Regions from separate parts of the Luteimicrobium sp. DT211 genome, predicted to be linked through region 1. Evidence: riboswitches for the same ligand, from Rfam matches in the RefSeq annotation. Region 1 holds a riboswitch; the other holds the start of a gene.
What was found. A riboswitch is a leader RNA that binds a small molecule or an ion and turns the genes downstream of it on or off. The one in region 1 is predicted to bind S-adenosylmethionine.

Region 1 (8,484 bases):
GTCTGGTAGGTGAAGCGGGAGTCCTTCTGGAACTGCGCAGCCTGGGTGCCGGGGACGCCCTCGACGACGTCCACCTGGCCCGACTGCAGCGCGCCCAGGCGCACCGACGACTCGGGCAGGAACCGGTACGTGAGCGCGTCGAGGTACGCGGCGCCCTGGTGCTTCGCGGTCGCGGGCGCCCAGTCGTAGTGCGCGTTCTTGGTGAAGTCGAGCTCCTGGCCCTTGACGTACTTGCTGAGGACGAACGGCCCGGTGCCCGCGACGTCCGGCCCGCCGGCCTGGACGTCGGCCTTCGCGTACGACTTCGGGGAGATGAGCGCGAGGCTCCCGACGTAGTCGAGGAACGGCGCGTACTTCTCCTTGAGCACGAGGGTGACCGTGCGGGCGTCGGTCGCTGTCGCGGACTTGAGGTGCGACAGCGGGCCGGACGAGCCGTACGGGTTGTACTTCGGGTTCAGGACCTGCTTGATGTTCGTGACGACGGCGGCCGCGTCGAGCGTCGAACCGTCCCAGAAGGTCACGCCGTCGCGGATCGTGAAGGTGTAGGTCAGCTCGTCGTCGGAGACCTTGTACCCGCTGGCGAGCCACGGGACGTAGGTGCCGTCGTCCTGGCGGGCCAGGAGCTGCTCGTAGGAGTTGCGCAGCAGCAGCTTGGTCTTGTCCTGGCCGTTGAGCTGCGGGTTGAGCGTGGTCGGCTCGGTCTCGACGCCCCAGGTGAGCGTGCCGCCCGCCGTCGGGGTTCCCGTGCCCGACGACGCGGTCCCGGCGTCCGAGCCACCGGCGCACCCGGCCAGCACGAACGCCGTGGAGATGGCGGAAACCGTCAGGGCGGCGGCGAGGGCGGCCGGGCGACGGCCGAGGTGGCCGTGCGATCTCGCGGACGTGGTGGACATGGTGACTCCAGGGGTTGGGGTGGCTCAGAGCCACTTCTCGAACGGGCGGGGAGACAGGGCGTCGGGCGCCGCCGAGGCGACGGCGTCGGGGTCGAACAGCGGGGTGTAGCTGGCCGCGAGGTAGAGGCCGACGGCCTCGGGCTGCCGCGGTCCGGTGGTCAGGTAGACGCGGGCGTACCCACGCTCGGCGGCGCGGCGCTCGAGCTCCGCGAGCACCGCCCGGCCGAGGCCCTGCCGACGGCGGTCGTGGTGCGTCCAGATCCGCTTGAGCTCGGCGGTGGGCACGCGCGGGGCTTCGTCCGCGCCGTGCTCGGGCTCGGTGCGGCGCCGGAACGCGCCGCCCGCCACCGGCACGCCGCCCGCGAGCAGGAGGACGAGGTCGCCGTCGGGCGGGAGGAACTCGTCGAGGCCCTCGGCGCGGAACTCGGCGACGTACCGCGCGAGCTGCTCCGCGTCGAGCTCCTCGACCCCGAGCAGGTCGGCGTACCGGTCGCGGTACTCGACGAACAGCTCGTCGAGCAGGACGCCCGCGAGCGGGTCGTCGAGGCGGACGCTGCGGACCTCGAGGGAGGTGACAGGGCTCATCGGGGGTCCTTCTCCCCCGCCTCGACCGCGAACGGCAGGTCGTTGCCGGCGAGCGGCCGGGGGCAGGTGCCGTGGTCGTTGAAGTGCGACGGGTACGCCGACGCGCGGTTGAGGTCGACGCGCAGCGTGCCGGTCCGGCGCGACGCCTCGACCTCGGCGTCCGCGACGTGCACAGCCCGCCACTCCGGCGCACCCTCCGCGCGATCCGTGAAGGAGAGCGTGGCGCCGCCGTGGTGCCCGGCGACGAGCCGGAGGGTCGTGCCGTCCAGGTCGACCTCCCCGACCACCTGCACGTGGTGCACCAGGCCGGGCTTCGCGCCGTCGACGACGGCGGCTCGCGGCCCCGCGTACCAGCGGACCGGGAGGTCGCGCACCTGGGCGGGGTCGAAGCCGAACGCCGGGACGACGACGCCCTCGCCCGCCGCGACGAACGCCGCGAGCGCCGGGGCGTGCGGGTCGCGCGTGCGCAGCAGGTACCGGCCCGTGCGGAGCGCGAGCTCGACGCCGATGTCGCCGACCACGAAGGGCACGGCCGAGCCCGCCTCCGCCACGACGACGGTCCGCGTCCCGGTCACCGGCGCCAGGGCCTCGGCGTCGAGCAGGACGGCGACGTCACCGTCCGTGACCGCCCCGTCGCCGTCGACGCGGACGTGCGCGCCGTCGTCGTCGGCCCACCAGAGGCCCGGGACGCCGACGACGGGTGCGGGCTCGGCGCCGAGCCAGTGGTGCGACGTGAGGGACAGGACGCCGCGGGGCGCCCTCAGCCCGGCGGCGCGGTCCGCGCGCCAGGCGAGCCAGCTCGCCTCGGCGGTGTCGAGGGTCTCGAGGGTGTCAGCGCTCATCGTGGTCTCCGTTCGGGTGCGGGTCGGTCGGGCTCAGGCGGTGGCGGCGGCGGGGATGCCCGGCCGGACGAGGCCCAGGTGGTCGCGGAGCGTCGGGCCCGCGTACTCGGAGCGGAACGAGCCCCGCTCCTGCAGCAGCGGGACGACGCGGTCCAGCACGTCGTCGAGCCCGTGAGGCGTGAGGTGGGGCACGAGGATGAAGCCGTCGCTCGCGTCCTCCTGGACGAACCGGTCGATCTCGTCGGCGACGCGGGTCGGGGTGCCGACGAACCCGCCGCGCGAGGTGAGCTGCAGGACGAGCTCGCGGATCGACCAGCCGTTCGCGTCGGCGAGCCCGCGCCACGTCCGGGCGACCTCGCGCGGGTCGGCGTGCCGCACCCGGCCGCGCGTGATGGCCTGGTTCTCGTAGTCGGGCTCGACGTCGGGCAGCGGGCCCTCGGGGTCGTAGGACGTGAGGTCGCGGCCCCAGACCTGCTCGAGGAACGCGATCGCCGTCGGGCCGGGGACCTGGGCGAGCCGGACCTCGCGGGCCAGCTCCTCGGCCTCTGCTGCGGTGTCACCGATCGTGACCGTCGTCGCCGGGATGATCTTCAGGGCGTCGCGCTCGCGGCCGTTCGCCTCGACCCGCGCCTTGACGTCCTGGTAGAACGCCTGGCCGTCCTCGAAGGTCGAGTGCATCGAGAAGATGACGTCGGCCGTCGCGGCCGCGAAGTCGCGTCCCTCGCCCGAGTCGCCCGCCTGGAACAGGACGGGGTGGCCCTGCGGGCCGCGCGGCGTCGTGAACGTCCCCCGGACGGCGAACTGGGGGCCCGTGTGCTCGAACGGCCGCGGGCCGTCCTCGTCCCACGAGTCCCAGAGCGTGCGCGCGACCTCGACGACCTCCGCCGCCCGCCGGTACCGGTCCGCGTGGTCGAGGTAGCCGCCGCGGCGGAAGTTCTCGCCCGTGAAGGCGTCGGAGCTGGTCACGAGGTTCCACGCCGCGCGCCCCTCGGACAGGATGTCGAGGGTCGCGAACTGGCGGGCGAGCTCGAACGGCTCGTTGAACGTCGTGTTGATGGTGCCCGCGAGGCCGATCCGGTCGGTCACCGCGGCGAGCGCCGCGAGGACGGGCAGGGTGTCGGGCCGGCCGACGACGTCGAGGTCGTGGATCCGTCCCTTGTGCTCGCGCAGGCGCAGGCCCTCGGCGAGGAAGAAGAAGTCGAGCTTGGCCTCCTCGGCCTTGCGGGCGAGGTGCTCGAAGGACGAGAAGTCGATCTGGCTGCCCGACCGGGGGTCGGTCCAGACGGTCGTGCTGTTCACGCCCGGGAAGTGGACACCCAGGTGGATCTGCTTGCGGGGGCGGCTGGTGCTCTCGGCGGTCATGGTGGCGGGTCTCCGGTTGCGCGAGGGGGTCACTGGGCGGCGGCGTAGCGGCTCGCGGGCCGGGGCAGCCCGAGCGAGTCGCGCAGCGTGGTCCCGGGGTACGCCTGACGGAAGACGCCGTCGGCCTGGAGGACGGGGACGGTCCCGCCGACGATCGCCCGCAGGTCGGTGTCGAGGGACGCGGGCCGGAGCGTGAAGCCGTCGGCGGCGCCGGCGTCGAACCAGTCCTCGAGGAGGTCGGCGAGGTCGACGGCGGTCCCGACGTGCGTGAGCCCTCCCTCGGGCAGGCCGCCGCGGTCGCCGCCCAGCTCCGCGAGGAGGTCGAGCCGCTCCTGCGCGCTGCGCCGGTCCTGCCCGACGACGGCCCCCAGGTCCACGAGCACGCGCACCGCATCGGGGTCGCGCCCGGCCTCGCGGGCGATCTCGCGGACCTCCTCGCGCACGGCCCTCGCGTCGTCGCGCTGGGTCGCCCGCACGCGCACGACGTCGGCCCGGCGGCCCGCGAGGTCGAGGCTCAGCGGCGAGTCGGCGCGGACGACGACCGGGGGCCGGCCCTGCGGCGAGCGCGGCGTGATCGACGGGCCCTTGACGGCGAAGTGCACGCCCTCGAAGTCGACGTAGTGGAGCTTGTCGCGGTCGACGAACCGGTGGGTCGCCTCGTCCCGGATCTCGGCGTCGTCCTCCCAGGAGTCCCAGAGCCGCTCGACGACCTCGATCGCCTCCTCGGCCTCGCGCAGCGCGTCGACCTCGTCGGGGGCGGGGCGGCGCCCGAACGCCGCGGCGGACGCCGCGTCCGTCGACCAGCCGACCTGCCACGCCGCGCGTCCGGCGGAGACGTGGTCGATGGTCGAGATCGCCTTGGAGACGTGGAACGGCTCGGTGTGCGTGGTGTCGACGGTCGCGACCAGCCCGATCCCGGCGGACCGCGGGGCGAGCCGGGCGCTCACGAGCGCCGCGTCGAGCCGGCCCTGGAGCGAGGCCCCGCGCTGCGGCCGGAGGGTGAACGCGTCGTCGAAGAGCGCGAAGTCCAGCAACCCGTGCTGCGCAGTCGCCACGAGGCCCGCGAGCCGCGCCGCGTCGAAGGGGCGGGGCGCGACGGGACCCTCGGCGCGCCAGACGCCGGCGTGCGCGCCGACGTCGGTGAGGTCGACGCCCAGGTGGAGGTGTCGGGGGGACGAAGAGGACATGAGGACTCCTGGTCGGGGGCGCCCGGGCGCGCGGAGGCGTGCGGCACCCGCGGCGGGCTGGGGTGGGGAGGGTGAGGACCGGGCGCCGTCGGCCCGACGGCGATGGTCGCGTGAGCGGTGGTGCCAGAGCGGTGGAGGGGCGGCTCAGTCGCGCGGGCGACGGTGCGTCGCGCGACAACACGCCGCGCGGTGCGCGGCGCGGATCCGGGGAGCGACGGCAGAGAGGCGGGGCATCGTGGTCATGTCTCCTCCTGGCCCTTCGGGCCTGCGCAGGTTGCCCCCGTCGTTCGCGGGGACCAGGTCATCACCCGGGGCACCCCGCGGCGCGCGGGGTTGCCGTCCAGCCGGCCGGGGCCGATGGCTGGAACTCTTGACCTGGCACGACCGTAGGAATCTTGATCGATTTGGTCAAGAAGGATCGCCCGTCCGTCCCGCCAGGTGGACGAGTGAGTCCGGGTGCAGATTGGAAGCCGTCACACCGTCTCGCAGTGCGAGACCTCACCAGCTCCAGCCGCGCGACGTCAGCTCGAGCTCCTCGTGGAGCCGGGCCTCCTGGGCGCGCGGCGCGTCGGCATCGAGCGGGGCGGGCGGGTCCACGACGTCCTCGTCGTCGACGCCCGCGAGCCGGCACGCCTCACGCAGCAGCGCGTCGTACGCGAGCACCGCGGCCCGCCAGTGGTGCGCCCGCGCGTACAGCGCCGGGTCGGCCTCGATGCGCCGGACCTCGGCCGCCGCGAGCGCGAGCCGGAACTGGACGTCGAGGGTGGCGAGGGGGTCGATCTCGACGGCCTCGACCTCGACGGCGGAGAGGCGACCGGCCCGGTCGGGGCCGTGCCCGTCCTCCGCATGGCGACGCCGGGTGACCCGCCGCCAGAGATCGTGCACCGTGCTCATCGGTGACCGCCTTCGGTCCGCCCCTGTGCTCTCGAGTCTACGAGTCCGATGTGACCCGCGTCACTCGTTCGGCGTCGCGAACACGACGGTGGCGAGGAGCGCGGCATGGTCCGAGCCCCGGACGCGGACCGTCCGGACGTCCCTGACGGCGTCCGCCCGGTCCGCGACGACGTGGTCGATGCCGACGAGGGGCGGGAACGCGCGGTTCGTGGGCCACGTGAAGGTCGCCCGGCCGCCGAGGTCCGCGGCGTCGGCGAACCGGTCCCCCAGCACGGCACGGAACGCCGCGTGGTCGCGGGTCGCGTTGAAGTCGCCGAGCGCGAGCTGCGCCGTCGTGCCGCCCGCCAAGCGGTCCCGGACCGCGCGGAGGTCGGACGTCCAGATCGACGTCGAGCCCACGGACGGCGGCACGGTGTGGACGGCAGTGACGCGGACGGGCGCCCCCGCCGACCCGACGGCGACGGTCGCCGACGGCATGGCGAACCAGGTGTCCTCGCCCGCGTCCGTGTCGGTCAGGGGCAGCGCGGACCACAGCCCGCTCCCCCGGTTCCCGGTGCCGACCGAGCCGGTCACCCGGTGCGGCAGCGCCTCGTCGAGGCCCGCGTCGTGGAGCCGGTCGAGCAGCCCGGCGCTCAGCTCCTCGACGGCGAGGACCTGGACGTGCTGGTCGCGTACGGTCCGCACGACGGCGTCCGCGTCCGCCCGGCCGAGGAACGCGTTGACCGTCATGACCCGCAGCGCCGGGGCGGCGGCGTCGGGCGCGGGGCCGGCGGTCGTCAGCGGCGCCCACCACACGGCCTGCACGACGACGACCAACCCCGCCACGCCCGCCACGACGAGCAGGGCGCGGCGCGGGCGGGCGAGGAGCGCCACGGCCAGGGCGACGAGGCCCACGAGCAGCGCCCACGCCCCGAACCAGGGCGTGACGCTCACGAGCTGTGCGAACGGCGTCCGGCGGTCGTACCCGACCGCGCGTGCGAGCGTGACGACGACGGCGGGCGCGAGCAGCAGCGCGAGCGCCCCGGCGGCCGCCGCCCGGCCCCGTCCGGCGCGGGACTGCAGGTCCTGACCTGCGGCAACGTCGTCCATGGCGAGGAGCGTAGGCCGCCACACACCCGCGATCCGCCTCCGGTGGGCCCGCGCTCAGGCCCCGCCCGGAACCTCTCCCGAACCTCCGCCGTAGTGCGCAACGAGGGGCAGGAACAGCTCGTCGACGATGGCGCGGACCCGCGCCGGCTTCAGCGGCGCGAGGGCCATGAGCAGGTCGTGCCGCACGAGGTCGAACGGCAGGGTGAGGACGGCGGTCGGGATGCGGTCGAGGTCGATCTCGCCGCGCTCGTGCGCCCGCCGGTAGAGCGCGTCGACGCGGCGAGCCGCCCCCTCGCCGAGGATCCGCTCGCGCACCTGGCCCGGGGTCAGCCCGCTCTCGGCGAGAAAGCCCGAGAAGGCCGCCCCCGTCACGACGACCCAGAACGCCGCGTTCGACTCGCTCATGCTCCGCAGCGCCGCGAGGAGGTCACCCCGGAGGCTGCCGGTGTCGGGGAGGTCGGCCCGGGTGGTGGTGCGGCGGTGCTCGAGCGCCGCGAGCGTGAGCTCGTCCTTGTTGGCCCAGCGCCGGTAGAGGACCGCGACCCCGGTCTCCGCACGCGCCGCGACGGATTCCATGGTGAGCCGCGCGTAGCCGACGTCGGTCAGCTCGTCCCACGCGGCGTCGAGCAGGGCGGCCTCGAGCTCGGCGCCTCGGCGGCGACGTCGGACGGGTTCGGTCGACACGCTCCCAGATTAGAGAGGGTTGCCTTTCTTAGCAACCGCGCCTAGCCTCATAAGAGAAGGATTCAACTCTTACGAGAGAGGCTGGACGATGACCCAGACCGCCGCGGTGCCGACCCCCACGCCGGACGCTGCACCGAGCACCGCGATCCCGCCGGCGGTGCGCCACGCGCTCCTCGCGCTCGTCGTCGGCGGGATCGCCGCGATCCTCGACTCGACGATGGTCACGCTCGCGATCCACACGCTGACCGTCGACCTGGGGTCGACCACGTCCACGATCCAGTGGGTCACCACGGGCTACCTGCTCGCGATGGCCGTCGCGATCCCCGTGACCGGCTGGGCGGAGGCCCGGTGGGGCGGCAGACGCGTCTGGATGGCCGCGCTCCTGCTGTTCGTCGCCGGCTCGGTGCTGTGCGCCGTGGCGTGGGACGACACGAGCCTGATCGCGTTCCGCGTGGTGCAGGGCCTCGGCGGCGGCCTGATCTTCCCGCTCATGCAGACGCTCGCCGTCCGCGCCGCCGGCGGCCGGGTCAGCAGCCGCCTCATGGCTGCCGTGAGCATGCCGATCGCCCTCGGCCCGATCCTCGGCCCCGTGATCGGCGGCGTGATCCTCGACGCGCTGAGCTGGCGGTGGCTGTTCCTCGTGAACGTCCCGCTCGTTGCCGTCGGGCTCGTGCTCGCGTGGAAGTTCCTCCCCGCCGACCGCCCGGCCCCGGGCGGGGGCCGCGCCCGGCTCGACGTCGTCGGGCTGGCCCTGCTCGCGCCGGCGCTCACCGGGATCCTGCTCGGGCTGTCACAGCTCGCCCAGGACGGCGGGCCGTGGCACCCCGGCGTCCTCGTGCCGCTCGTGGCGGGCGTCCTGCTGCTCGGCGCGTTCGTCGCGCGGGCGCTCCACCCCGGCGCGACCCAGCCGGTCGTCGACATCCGGCTGCTCGGCCTGAGGTCGCTCGG
Region 2 (8,484 bases), on a different contig from region 1:
TCAGCACGACGTGCATCGGCAGCATGAGCGTGACGATCGTGAACGCGAAGAACAGGCCGCGCATGCGGAACCGGAGCCGCGCGAGCGCGTAGCCGGCGAGCACGCACGAGAGCACGTTCCCGACGACGGTCAGCGACGACAGGATCAGCGAGTTCGCGAGCAGCTGCCAGAACGTGAGCCCGCCGGCGCCCTCGAGCGCGTCCGACCAGTTGCTCGGCGTGAGCTCCTTCGGCCAGAAGCTCGTGGTGGTGAGGATCTCGCCGCTGGACTTGAACGACGCGGAGACGAGCCAGGCGAGCGGGAAGAGGAGCGCGGCGAGCGCGAGCACCATCATGACGTGCCAGCCGAACCCGCGGGCGCGGCGGCTGCAGGCGGCCGACGCGGCGGCGGGGGACGTGGCTGCCGGCGCGGGGGCGAGACTCTGGGCGGCCATCACTTCTCCTCGGCGGTGTAGAAGACCCAGAAGTTGGCCGTCTTGAAGACGACGAGCGTCGCGATGCCGACGACGGCGAGCAGCACCCAGGCGAGCGCCGACGCGTAGCCCATCTCGAAGTCGGTGAAGCCCTTCTGGTAGAGGTAGAGCGTGTAGAAGAGGGTCGAGTTGGCGGGGCCACCGCGCCCGCCGCTGACGACGAACGCGCCGGTGAACGCCTGGAAGGCGTGGATGATCTCGAGCACGAGGTTGAAGAAGATCACCGGCGAGAGCATCGGGAGCGTGACGCTGCGGAACCGGCGCCACGGCCCGGCGCCGTCGAGCGAGGCGGCCTCGTAGAGCTCGGGCGGGATCTGCTTGAGGCCGGCGAGGAAGATCACCATCGGGGCGCCGAACTGCCACACGGCCAGGAGCACGAGCGTGTAGAGCGCGTACGAGGGGTTGTCGACCCACCCGCCCGTGTGGACGCCGACGGCGTCGAGTCCGCGGTCGACCGTGCCTCCGTCCGAGAACAGCGCCCGCCAGACGAGCGCGACCGACACCGAGGCGCCGAGCAGGCTGGGCGCGTAGAACGCGGACCGGTAGAAGCCGAGGCCCTTGCGCGGGCGGGCGAGCAGGAGCGCGACGCCGAGGGCGAGCGCGAGCTTGAGCGGCGCCGACAGCAGCACGTACCGCACGGTCACCCACGCCGACGCCCAGAACTGCGGGTCGGAGACCATCTCGCGGTAGTTCCCGAGCCCGATCCACGAGGGCGCGCCGAAGAGGTCGTAGTCGGTGAACGACAGGTACAGCGAGTAGAGCATCGGGCCGATGGTCAGGAGCACCGCGCCGAGCATCCACGGCGTCATGAACACGTACGGCGCCGAGCGTCCGGAACCGCGGCCGGTTCGCCTGCCGCGTGAGCCGGCTGCCTGGGCTGCGCCCCGCGCCCGGGCGGGCTGCACGGCGGTGGTCAGTGCCACGAGATCAACTCCCCGTCGAGATGGTGGTCCCGCACCGGGCGGGCCGACTGCGTCGTCGGATGACTGCTTCGTCGATGGGAAGGGTTGCATTGATTCCACCCGAGTGCAACCCCGTCCCTGGAAGTTGCACTCGTCGCTCCGCGCCGCTGGTCCCGGACACCCTGCGAACCGGCACGGCCACCGCTGCTGCCTGCGCCGCCGCGCAGTGAGACGTCGATGGAACCGATGGCATAGAGTGACGCCAGAGCTCGACCCCCGTCCTCGAAGGAGCGCCGATGGCAGTCACGATTCGCGATGTGGCGCGGCGCGCGGGCGTGTCGGCGTCCACCGCGTCGCGGGCGTTCACGCTGTCGGGACCGGTCGATCCGGAGACCCTCGAGCGGGTCCGGCAGGCCGCGGAGGAGCTCGGCTACGCCCGCAACAACTGGGCCAGCAGCCTGCGCGGCGGCAGCACCAAGAAGCTCGCGATGATCGTCCCCGACCTCACGAACCCGTTCTTCGCCGACCTCGTCCGTGGGGCCCAGGCTCGGGCGCACGAGCTCGGCTACCTCGTGCTCGTCGCCGACACCGACGACGACCCGCGGGCCGAGAGCGAGATGCTCGAGTCGTTCGCGGACCGGGTGGACGGCAGCCTGCTGTGCACGCCGCGCACGCCCGAGGACCAGCTCGGCAGCCTCACCTCCCAGGGCCCGACGGTGCTCCTCCACCACACGAGCGACGACGTGCCCTACGTGATCAGCGACGTCGCCCAAGGCGTGGGGCTGCTCGTCGACAATCTCGTCGCGCTCGGCCACCGGGACATCGCCTACCTCGACGGCCCGCAGGAGTCCTGGTCCGCCCAGCTCCGGCGCACCGCGCTCGACGCGCTGGACCTCCCCCCGGGCGTCGCGATCAGGACCGTGGGCCAGGTGCCGGCGCGGTTCGAGGGCGGCGTCGCCGGCGGCGACCTGGTGGTCGCGAGCGGCGCCACCGCGGTCCTCGCGTTCAACGACGTCGTGGCGCTCGGGCTGCTGCACCGGCTCGCCGCACGCGGCGTGCGCGTGCCCGGGGACGTGAGCGTCGTCGGGTTCGACGACGTCCCGGTCGCTGCCATGGCGACGCCCGCGCTGACCACGGTCGCCCAGCCGCTCGTGTCGTCGGCACGCGCGGGGGTGGACATGCTCGTCGACCTGATCGAGGGACGCCCGGTCCCCGACCGCGCCGTCGTCCTGCCGACCCACCTCGTCGTCCGACAGAGCACGCGCGCGGTGGCCGCCCCGGAGCGCGCGGCATGAACGCCCGCAGCGGCCGCGCGACCATCCACGACGTCGCCGCGGACCTCGGCGTCTCCGCCTCGACGGTCTCCCGAGCCCTGACACCCCAGGGGACGGTGAGCGACGCGACCCGACGGCGCGTCGAAGAGGCCGCCGCGCGCCTCGGCTACCGCACCAACAGCGCCGCCCGGAACCTCTCGACGGGTCGGACGAACGCGCTCGGGCTCCTCGTCCCCGACCTGCGCAACCCGTTCTTCGCGGAGATCGCCAAGGGTGCCCAGAACCGGGCGCGCGGGCGCGGGCACGCCGTCTACATCGCCGACACGAACCTGTCCGCCGAGGCGGAGATCGAGGCGATCGAGATGATGCGCCGCGACGTGGACGGGTTCGTGCTGTGCTCCCCGTGGGCCGAGGACGAACGCCTCGTCGCCGCTCTGCAGGGCGTCCCGACCGTGGTCCTGCACCGGGAGGTGCCGGGCCTGCCCAGCGTGACCGCGGACCTGCACGACGGGATGCGGCAGGCCGTCTCGCACCTGCGCGCGCTCGGGCACCCGCGGATCGCGTACGTGTCCGGCCCCGCCGGCTCCTGGAACGCCCGGGCCCGCCTGAGCGCGTACGAGGCGGAGGTCGCCGAGCCGGCGAGGGTCGTGCTGGGGCCGGTCGCCGACCAGTTCGAGGGCGGCGTGTCCGTCGCCGACGCGCTCCTCGCGACCGGCAGCACCGCCGTCATCGCCTACAACGACATCACCGCGCTCGGGCTCGTCTCCCGGCTCACGGCACGCGGCGTCGTCGTGCCGGACCGCATGAGCGTGATCGGCTTCGACGGCCTCGACGTCGCGACCCTCGCGAACCCGCTGACCAGCGTGTCCGTGCCGCGGGCCCGCGGCGCCGAGCTCGCGGTCGACGTCCTGCTGCGGCCCGGGACCGTGCCGACCGCACTACCCACGCAGCTCGTGGTGCGCGAGTCCACCGCCGCACCCCAGCCGACCGTCACCTGATCCGATGCCTCGCACGAGCCGGCGCCATGCTGACCAGGTAGACACGCTTCGATCGACTCGCGCAGGAGATCGCCCGCATTTCTCCCGGGGTCCTCGCCACGGCGCAGGTCGAGGACGACGCGTGGGACGCGCTGGCCGGTGACGGCCTCAGGGCCGGGCGCTGAGCGCCGCCCTCGCTCGCCCCACGCCGTAGGCGACCCGCGAGGGCAGGTTCTCGGGGACCTCGCCCGGAAGCGCGTCGACGTCGAACCACCGGACGTCCTCGCTCTCGTCGCTGACCACCACCGTCTCGGCGGGTGACGCGAACGCCACGTACCCGACGTCCCAGTGCGCACGGCACGCACCGAACGCACCGGCGAGCTCGTGCCGGTTGAGGTCGGCGGGCTCGGTCGTGACGAGGCGGACGTCGACCAGCCCCGACTCCTCGCGGACCTCGCGCAGCGCAGCCTCGGGCAGGGACGCGTCGGTCGGCTCGACGTGCCCGCCGAGCTGCACCCAGAACTGCCCCTTGCGGTGGTAGCAGAGCAGCACGCGCGTCAGGTCCTCGGAGAGCACGAACGTGCTGGCCGTGAGGTGCTCGGGCCCGCCGTCGCGCCGGGCCGCCCCCTCGCCCCGCTCGGCCAAGAACGCGAGGTACGCGTCGCGGAGGGCCGACTGGTCGTCGTCGGGCGCGGGCCAGGTGCGCAGGGTCTGGGACAGATCGGCGGCAGGGAGGGCGGTGGGGACACTCACCGCTCGACCCTAGCGGCGCACCCAGAAGTCCTCGGGCGTGCTCCCGGGCGTGAAGCCGAGGTGTTCGAGCATCGCGGTGGCTTCCGGGAAGTTCCCGGCGAGCGCGTCGGGGGTGTGGGCGTCGCTGCCGAAGGTCACCGTCCTGCCGCCCTCCTCGGCCCACCACTGCGGCATCCACGGCCACAGTCGCCGCGTGTTCATCTCGAGGGCCCGGCCGGACCCGGCGATCGCACGCATCGCCGCCCGGAGCTCGTCCTCGAACGCGCGCGGGTCGAACGGCCCCGCGGAGTCCGTCGGCCACAGCCGGACCGCGTAGTCGAGGTGAGTGACGACCTCGAAGTCGTCGGAGTCCTCGACCATGACCTGGGCCTCGGCGAGGTACGCGGTCATCACGGTCGCCGGGTCGTGCTCCCGGAAGAGCGTGCTGGGCTCGGCCGGTCCGTCGCCGAGGTCGAGAGTGTGGAGAGAGCCGAGGACCCGGTCGACCAGGCTCAGGTCGATGTACCGGCCGACCTGGGCGGCGACCCGGTGGGGCTGCCCCAGCTCGACGCCGGTGTGCACGCGCAGACCGGGGAAGTCGTGCCGCACGCGGTCGACGGCCTCGAGGTAGCCAGCGGCGTCGAGCGGGGCGAAGTCGACGCGACCACCGTCGTCGATGAGGTCCCGCTGATGCGGCATGAGGTCTTGCGGCTCCGCGCGCCAGGTGGCCGGCAGGTCGAGGTGCTCGGTGAAGAAGAGTGCCGGCAGGCCGATCCGCACCGCCCGGACGCACGTGGCACGCATCCGGCCGAACGCGTCCGACGCCGGCCCTCCCGTGTCCCAGGACCACTCGCTGTGGACGTGGCTGTCGGCCGGAAGCTCCATCTCACCGATCCTGCCACCGCGGGCCGTCGCTTGACCTTGACGCGACGTCAACTTCTACGCTCGAACCCATGAGCACGGAACGGTCGATCCAGGAGGTCGCACGCCTCGCGGGCACCACGAGCCGCACGCTGCGTCACTACGACGACGTCGGCCTCCTCCGGCCGAGCCGGATCGGCTCGAACGGGTACCGCTACTACGACGCCGACGCCCTGGTCCGCCTGCAGCGCATCCTGCTGCTGCGGGACCTGGGTCTCGGGCTGCCGCAGATCGCGCGGGCCCTCGAGAGCCAGCCGGACGAGGTCCGTGCCCTGCGCACCCACGCCGCGTGGCTGCGCGCCGAGCAGGAGCGGGTCGCGCGCCAGATCGCCACGGTCGAGCGCACGGTCGCCGCGATCGAGGACGGGGAGGAACCGATGGCCGAGCGCATGTTCGATGGCTTCGACCACACGCAGTACCGCGAGGAGGTCGAGCAGCGCTGGGGCACGGACGCGTACACGCGGAGCGACACGTGGTGGCGCGAGCTGTCCGACGACGAGCGCGCCGCCTGGCACCAGCGCAGCGCGGACCGGATCGCGGCGTGGCGGGAGGCGGCCGAGCGGGGCGTCGACCCGACGTCCGACGAGGCCCAGGAGCTGGCGCGCGAGCACGTGGCGTGGCTCTCCTCGATCCCGGGAACCCCGCGGACGCCCGACGGCGCGGGTGCGCCGGACGCGTACGTCGTGGGGCTGGCGGAGACGTACGTCGCGGACCCGCGGTTCGCGGCGACGTACGGCGGGCCCGACGGCGCGACCCTCGTGCGGGATGCTCTGGCGGCGTTCGTCGAGGCCAGGCGGATGTAGCGGCGTCTCATTTCCCGGACGAACGCTGGTCCGCTGGATGAGCGGCGCGTAGCATCGACGTCACCATCCAGAGCGGTCGAGAGTCCTGGCTCGTCGACACCGCAGCAACCCCCCAACGGAAGCCTCCCGCGGGACGAGGGTGCTAACGCCAGGTCCGATGGAGTGACAGTGTTCGTAGAGGCAATTGTTTTCGGGGTATCCGCATGACGGTCCCCCTGGCGTCCCTGGCGTCGAGCCGCCCGACGGTGAGCTTCGAGCTCATGCCGCCGCGCAACCCGTCGGCCGCGCCCAAGTTCTGGGGCGTGGCCGAGCGGCTCGTCGCCGCGCGCCCCGACTTCATCTCCGTGACCTACGGCGCGGCGGGCACCGACCGGCACACGGCCCGCGAGGTCGTCGCGCGCCTCCTCCGGGAGACGCCGGTCCTGCCGATCGCGCACCTGACCTGCGTCGGGGCGTCGCGGCACAACGTCGCCGAGGTGATCGACGACTTCCTGTCCGACGGCGTCCGGTCCTTCCTGGCGCTGCGCGGCGACCCGCCCGTGAACCACCCGGAGTGGCAGCCCGACCCGGACGGGCTCGCGTCGTCGGACGCCCTGGTCGCCCTGCTGCGCGAGGTCGAGGCCGAGCGCTGCGCCGCCCACCCGGGCAACGCGCTGCGGTCGGCGGCGCGCCCGCTCACGATCGCCGTCGCGACGTTCCCCGCCGGCAACCCCGCGGCCGGCACCACGCCCGCCCAGGAGGCTCGCCGGCTGCTCGAGAAGCAGCAGGCCGGCGCGGACTTCGCGATCACCCAGCTCTTCTACGAAGCCGACCAGTACGTGGCGTTCGTCGACGAGGCGCGCGCCGAGGGCGTGACGATCCCGATCCTCGCCGGCATCCTCCCCATGACCGAGCCGAGGCGGCTGCACCGGGTCGAGGAGCTCACCGGCGTCCCCGTGCCCCGCCACGTGCTCCCCGCGCTCGAGGCCGCGCCCGACGACGCGGCACGCCACGCCATCGGCGTCGCCCGCACGGTCGAGCTCGCCCAGGCGGTGCTCGACGCCGGCGCGCCCGGGCTGCACATCTATACGTACAACAAGCACGAAGCTGCACTGGACCTGCTCGAGGGTGTCCACCTCGGCGGCGGCGCGACCGAAGCGCCGGACCTGGCCAGAGGGCCGCGGGTCAGCGCATCCACCGAGAGAGACGGATGACTGACATGAGTACCGCACTTCCTCCCGGCACGATCCTCGGCTACCCCCGGATCGGCCCGAACCGTGAGCTCAAGAGGGCCGTCGAGTCCTTCTGGGCCGGCCGCACCGACGCCGGCGAGCTCGAGGCCCAGGCCGCCGCGCTCCGCTCCCGCGCACGCGCCCGGCTCGCCGAGCTCGGCCTGTCCCGCACGGGCGGAGCGATCCCGGAGACCTTCTCCTTCTACGACCAGGTGCTCGACGCCGCGGTGACCGTCGGCGCGCTCCCCCGCCGGTTCGACGGGCTGACCGGCCTCGACGCCTACTTCGCCGCGGCCCGTGGGACCTCCGGCGACGCCGGCGAGCGAGCCCCGCTCGAGATGACCAAGTGGTTCGACACGAACTACCACTACCTCGTGCCGGAGATCGGCCCGGGCACGGCGTTCACGCTCGACGCGTCTCGCCTGGTCGCCGAGGTGACCGAGGCCCGGGCCGAGGGCTACGAGACGCGGCCGGTCGTCGTCGGGCCGGTGACCTTCCTCCTGCTCGCCAAGCCCGACGACGACGCCCCCGCCGGGTTCTCGCCGCTGTCCCGCCTGGCCGACCTGCTGCCCGTGTACGCGGGACTGCTGCGCGAGCTGCGCGAGGCGGGCGCGACGTGGGTCCAGCTCGACGAGTCGGGGCTCGTCGCCGACCACCTGACCGACACCGCGGACGTGACGCCCGAGGCCGTGCACGCCGCTGTCGCCGAGGCGTACCGCGCGCTCGCCACGGAGCTCGACGAGACGCAGCGGCCTGCGATCCTGCTCCAGGCGTCGTACGGCGACCTGGGCGCGGCGCTGCCCGCGGTCGCGACGACGGACGTCGAGGCGGTCGCGCTCGACCTGGTGCGCGGCTCGCTCCCCGACGGCCCCGTGGCCGGGCTCGAGTCGAAGACGCTCGTCGCGGGCGTCGTCGACGGCCGGAACATCTGGCGCGCGGACCTGTCCGCGAAGCTCGACCTGCTCGACCGGGCGCGCTCGCTCGGGGCGGCGGACGTCGTCGTCGGCACGTCCACGTCGCTCCAGCACGTCCCCCACGACGTCGCCGCAGAGCGCTGGCAGGACGAGCAGCTCGATGCGAACCTGCACGCGTGGCTCGCGTTCGCCGACCAGAAGGGCGCGGAGGTGGCCGTGCTCGCGCGCGCCCTCGCCGAGGGCCGCGAGGCGGTCGCGGACGAGGTCCGGGCGTCGTC

Region 2: linked by a shared signal. The riboswitch ahead of ACLQ14_RS00510 (methylenetetrahydrofolate reductase) and the one ahead of ACLQ14_RS16120 (LLM class flavin-dependent oxidoreductase) in region 1 are both predicted to bind S-adenosylmethionine.

Annotation. Positions count from the first base shown of each region.
Region 1 covers NZ_JBNCMC010000008.1:29,387-37,870, forward strand. Annotated here, with positions in the region: gene ACLQ14_RS16100 (ABC transporter substrate-binding protein) at 1-893, opposite strand, end outside; gene ACLQ14_RS16105 (GNAT family N-acetyltransferase) at 918-1,478, opposite strand; gene ACLQ14_RS16110 (DUF1684 domain-containing protein) at 1,475-2,320, opposite strand; gene ACLQ14_RS16115 (NtaA/DmoA family FMN-dependent monooxygenase) at 2,354-3,682, opposite strand; gene ACLQ14_RS16120 (LLM class flavin-dependent oxidoreductase) at 3,712-4,869, opposite strand; SAM riboswitch class IV at 5,135-5,245, opposite strand; gene ACLQ14_RS16125 (hypothetical protein) at 5,368-5,763, opposite strand; gene ACLQ14_RS16130 (endonuclease/exonuclease/phosphatase family protein) at 5,824-6,852, opposite strand; gene ACLQ14_RS16135 (TetR/AcrR family transcriptional regulator) at 6,907-7,536, opposite strand; gene ACLQ14_RS16140 (MDR family MFS transporter) at 7,625-8,484, shown strand, end outside.
Region 2 covers NZ_JBNCMC010000001.1:103,949-112,432, forward strand. Annotated here, with positions in the region: gene ACLQ14_RS00475 (carbohydrate ABC transporter permease) at 1-433, opposite strand, end outside; gene ACLQ14_RS00480 (carbohydrate ABC transporter permease) at 433-1,395, opposite strand; gene ACLQ14_RS00485 (LacI family DNA-binding transcriptional regulator) at 1,671-2,669, shown strand; gene ACLQ14_RS00490 (LacI family DNA-binding transcriptional regulator) at 2,666-3,646, shown strand; gene ACLQ14_RS00495 (NUDIX hydrolase) at 3,794-4,378, opposite strand; gene ACLQ14_RS00500 (PHP domain-containing protein) at 4,388-5,242, opposite strand; gene ACLQ14_RS00505 (MerR family transcriptional regulator) at 5,311-6,081, shown strand; SAM riboswitch class I at 6,142-6,245, shown strand; gene ACLQ14_RS00510 (methylenetetrahydrofolate reductase) at 6,285-7,274, shown strand; gene metE (5-methyltetrahydropteroyltriglutamate--homocysteine S-methyltransferase) at 7,271-8,484, shown strand, end outside.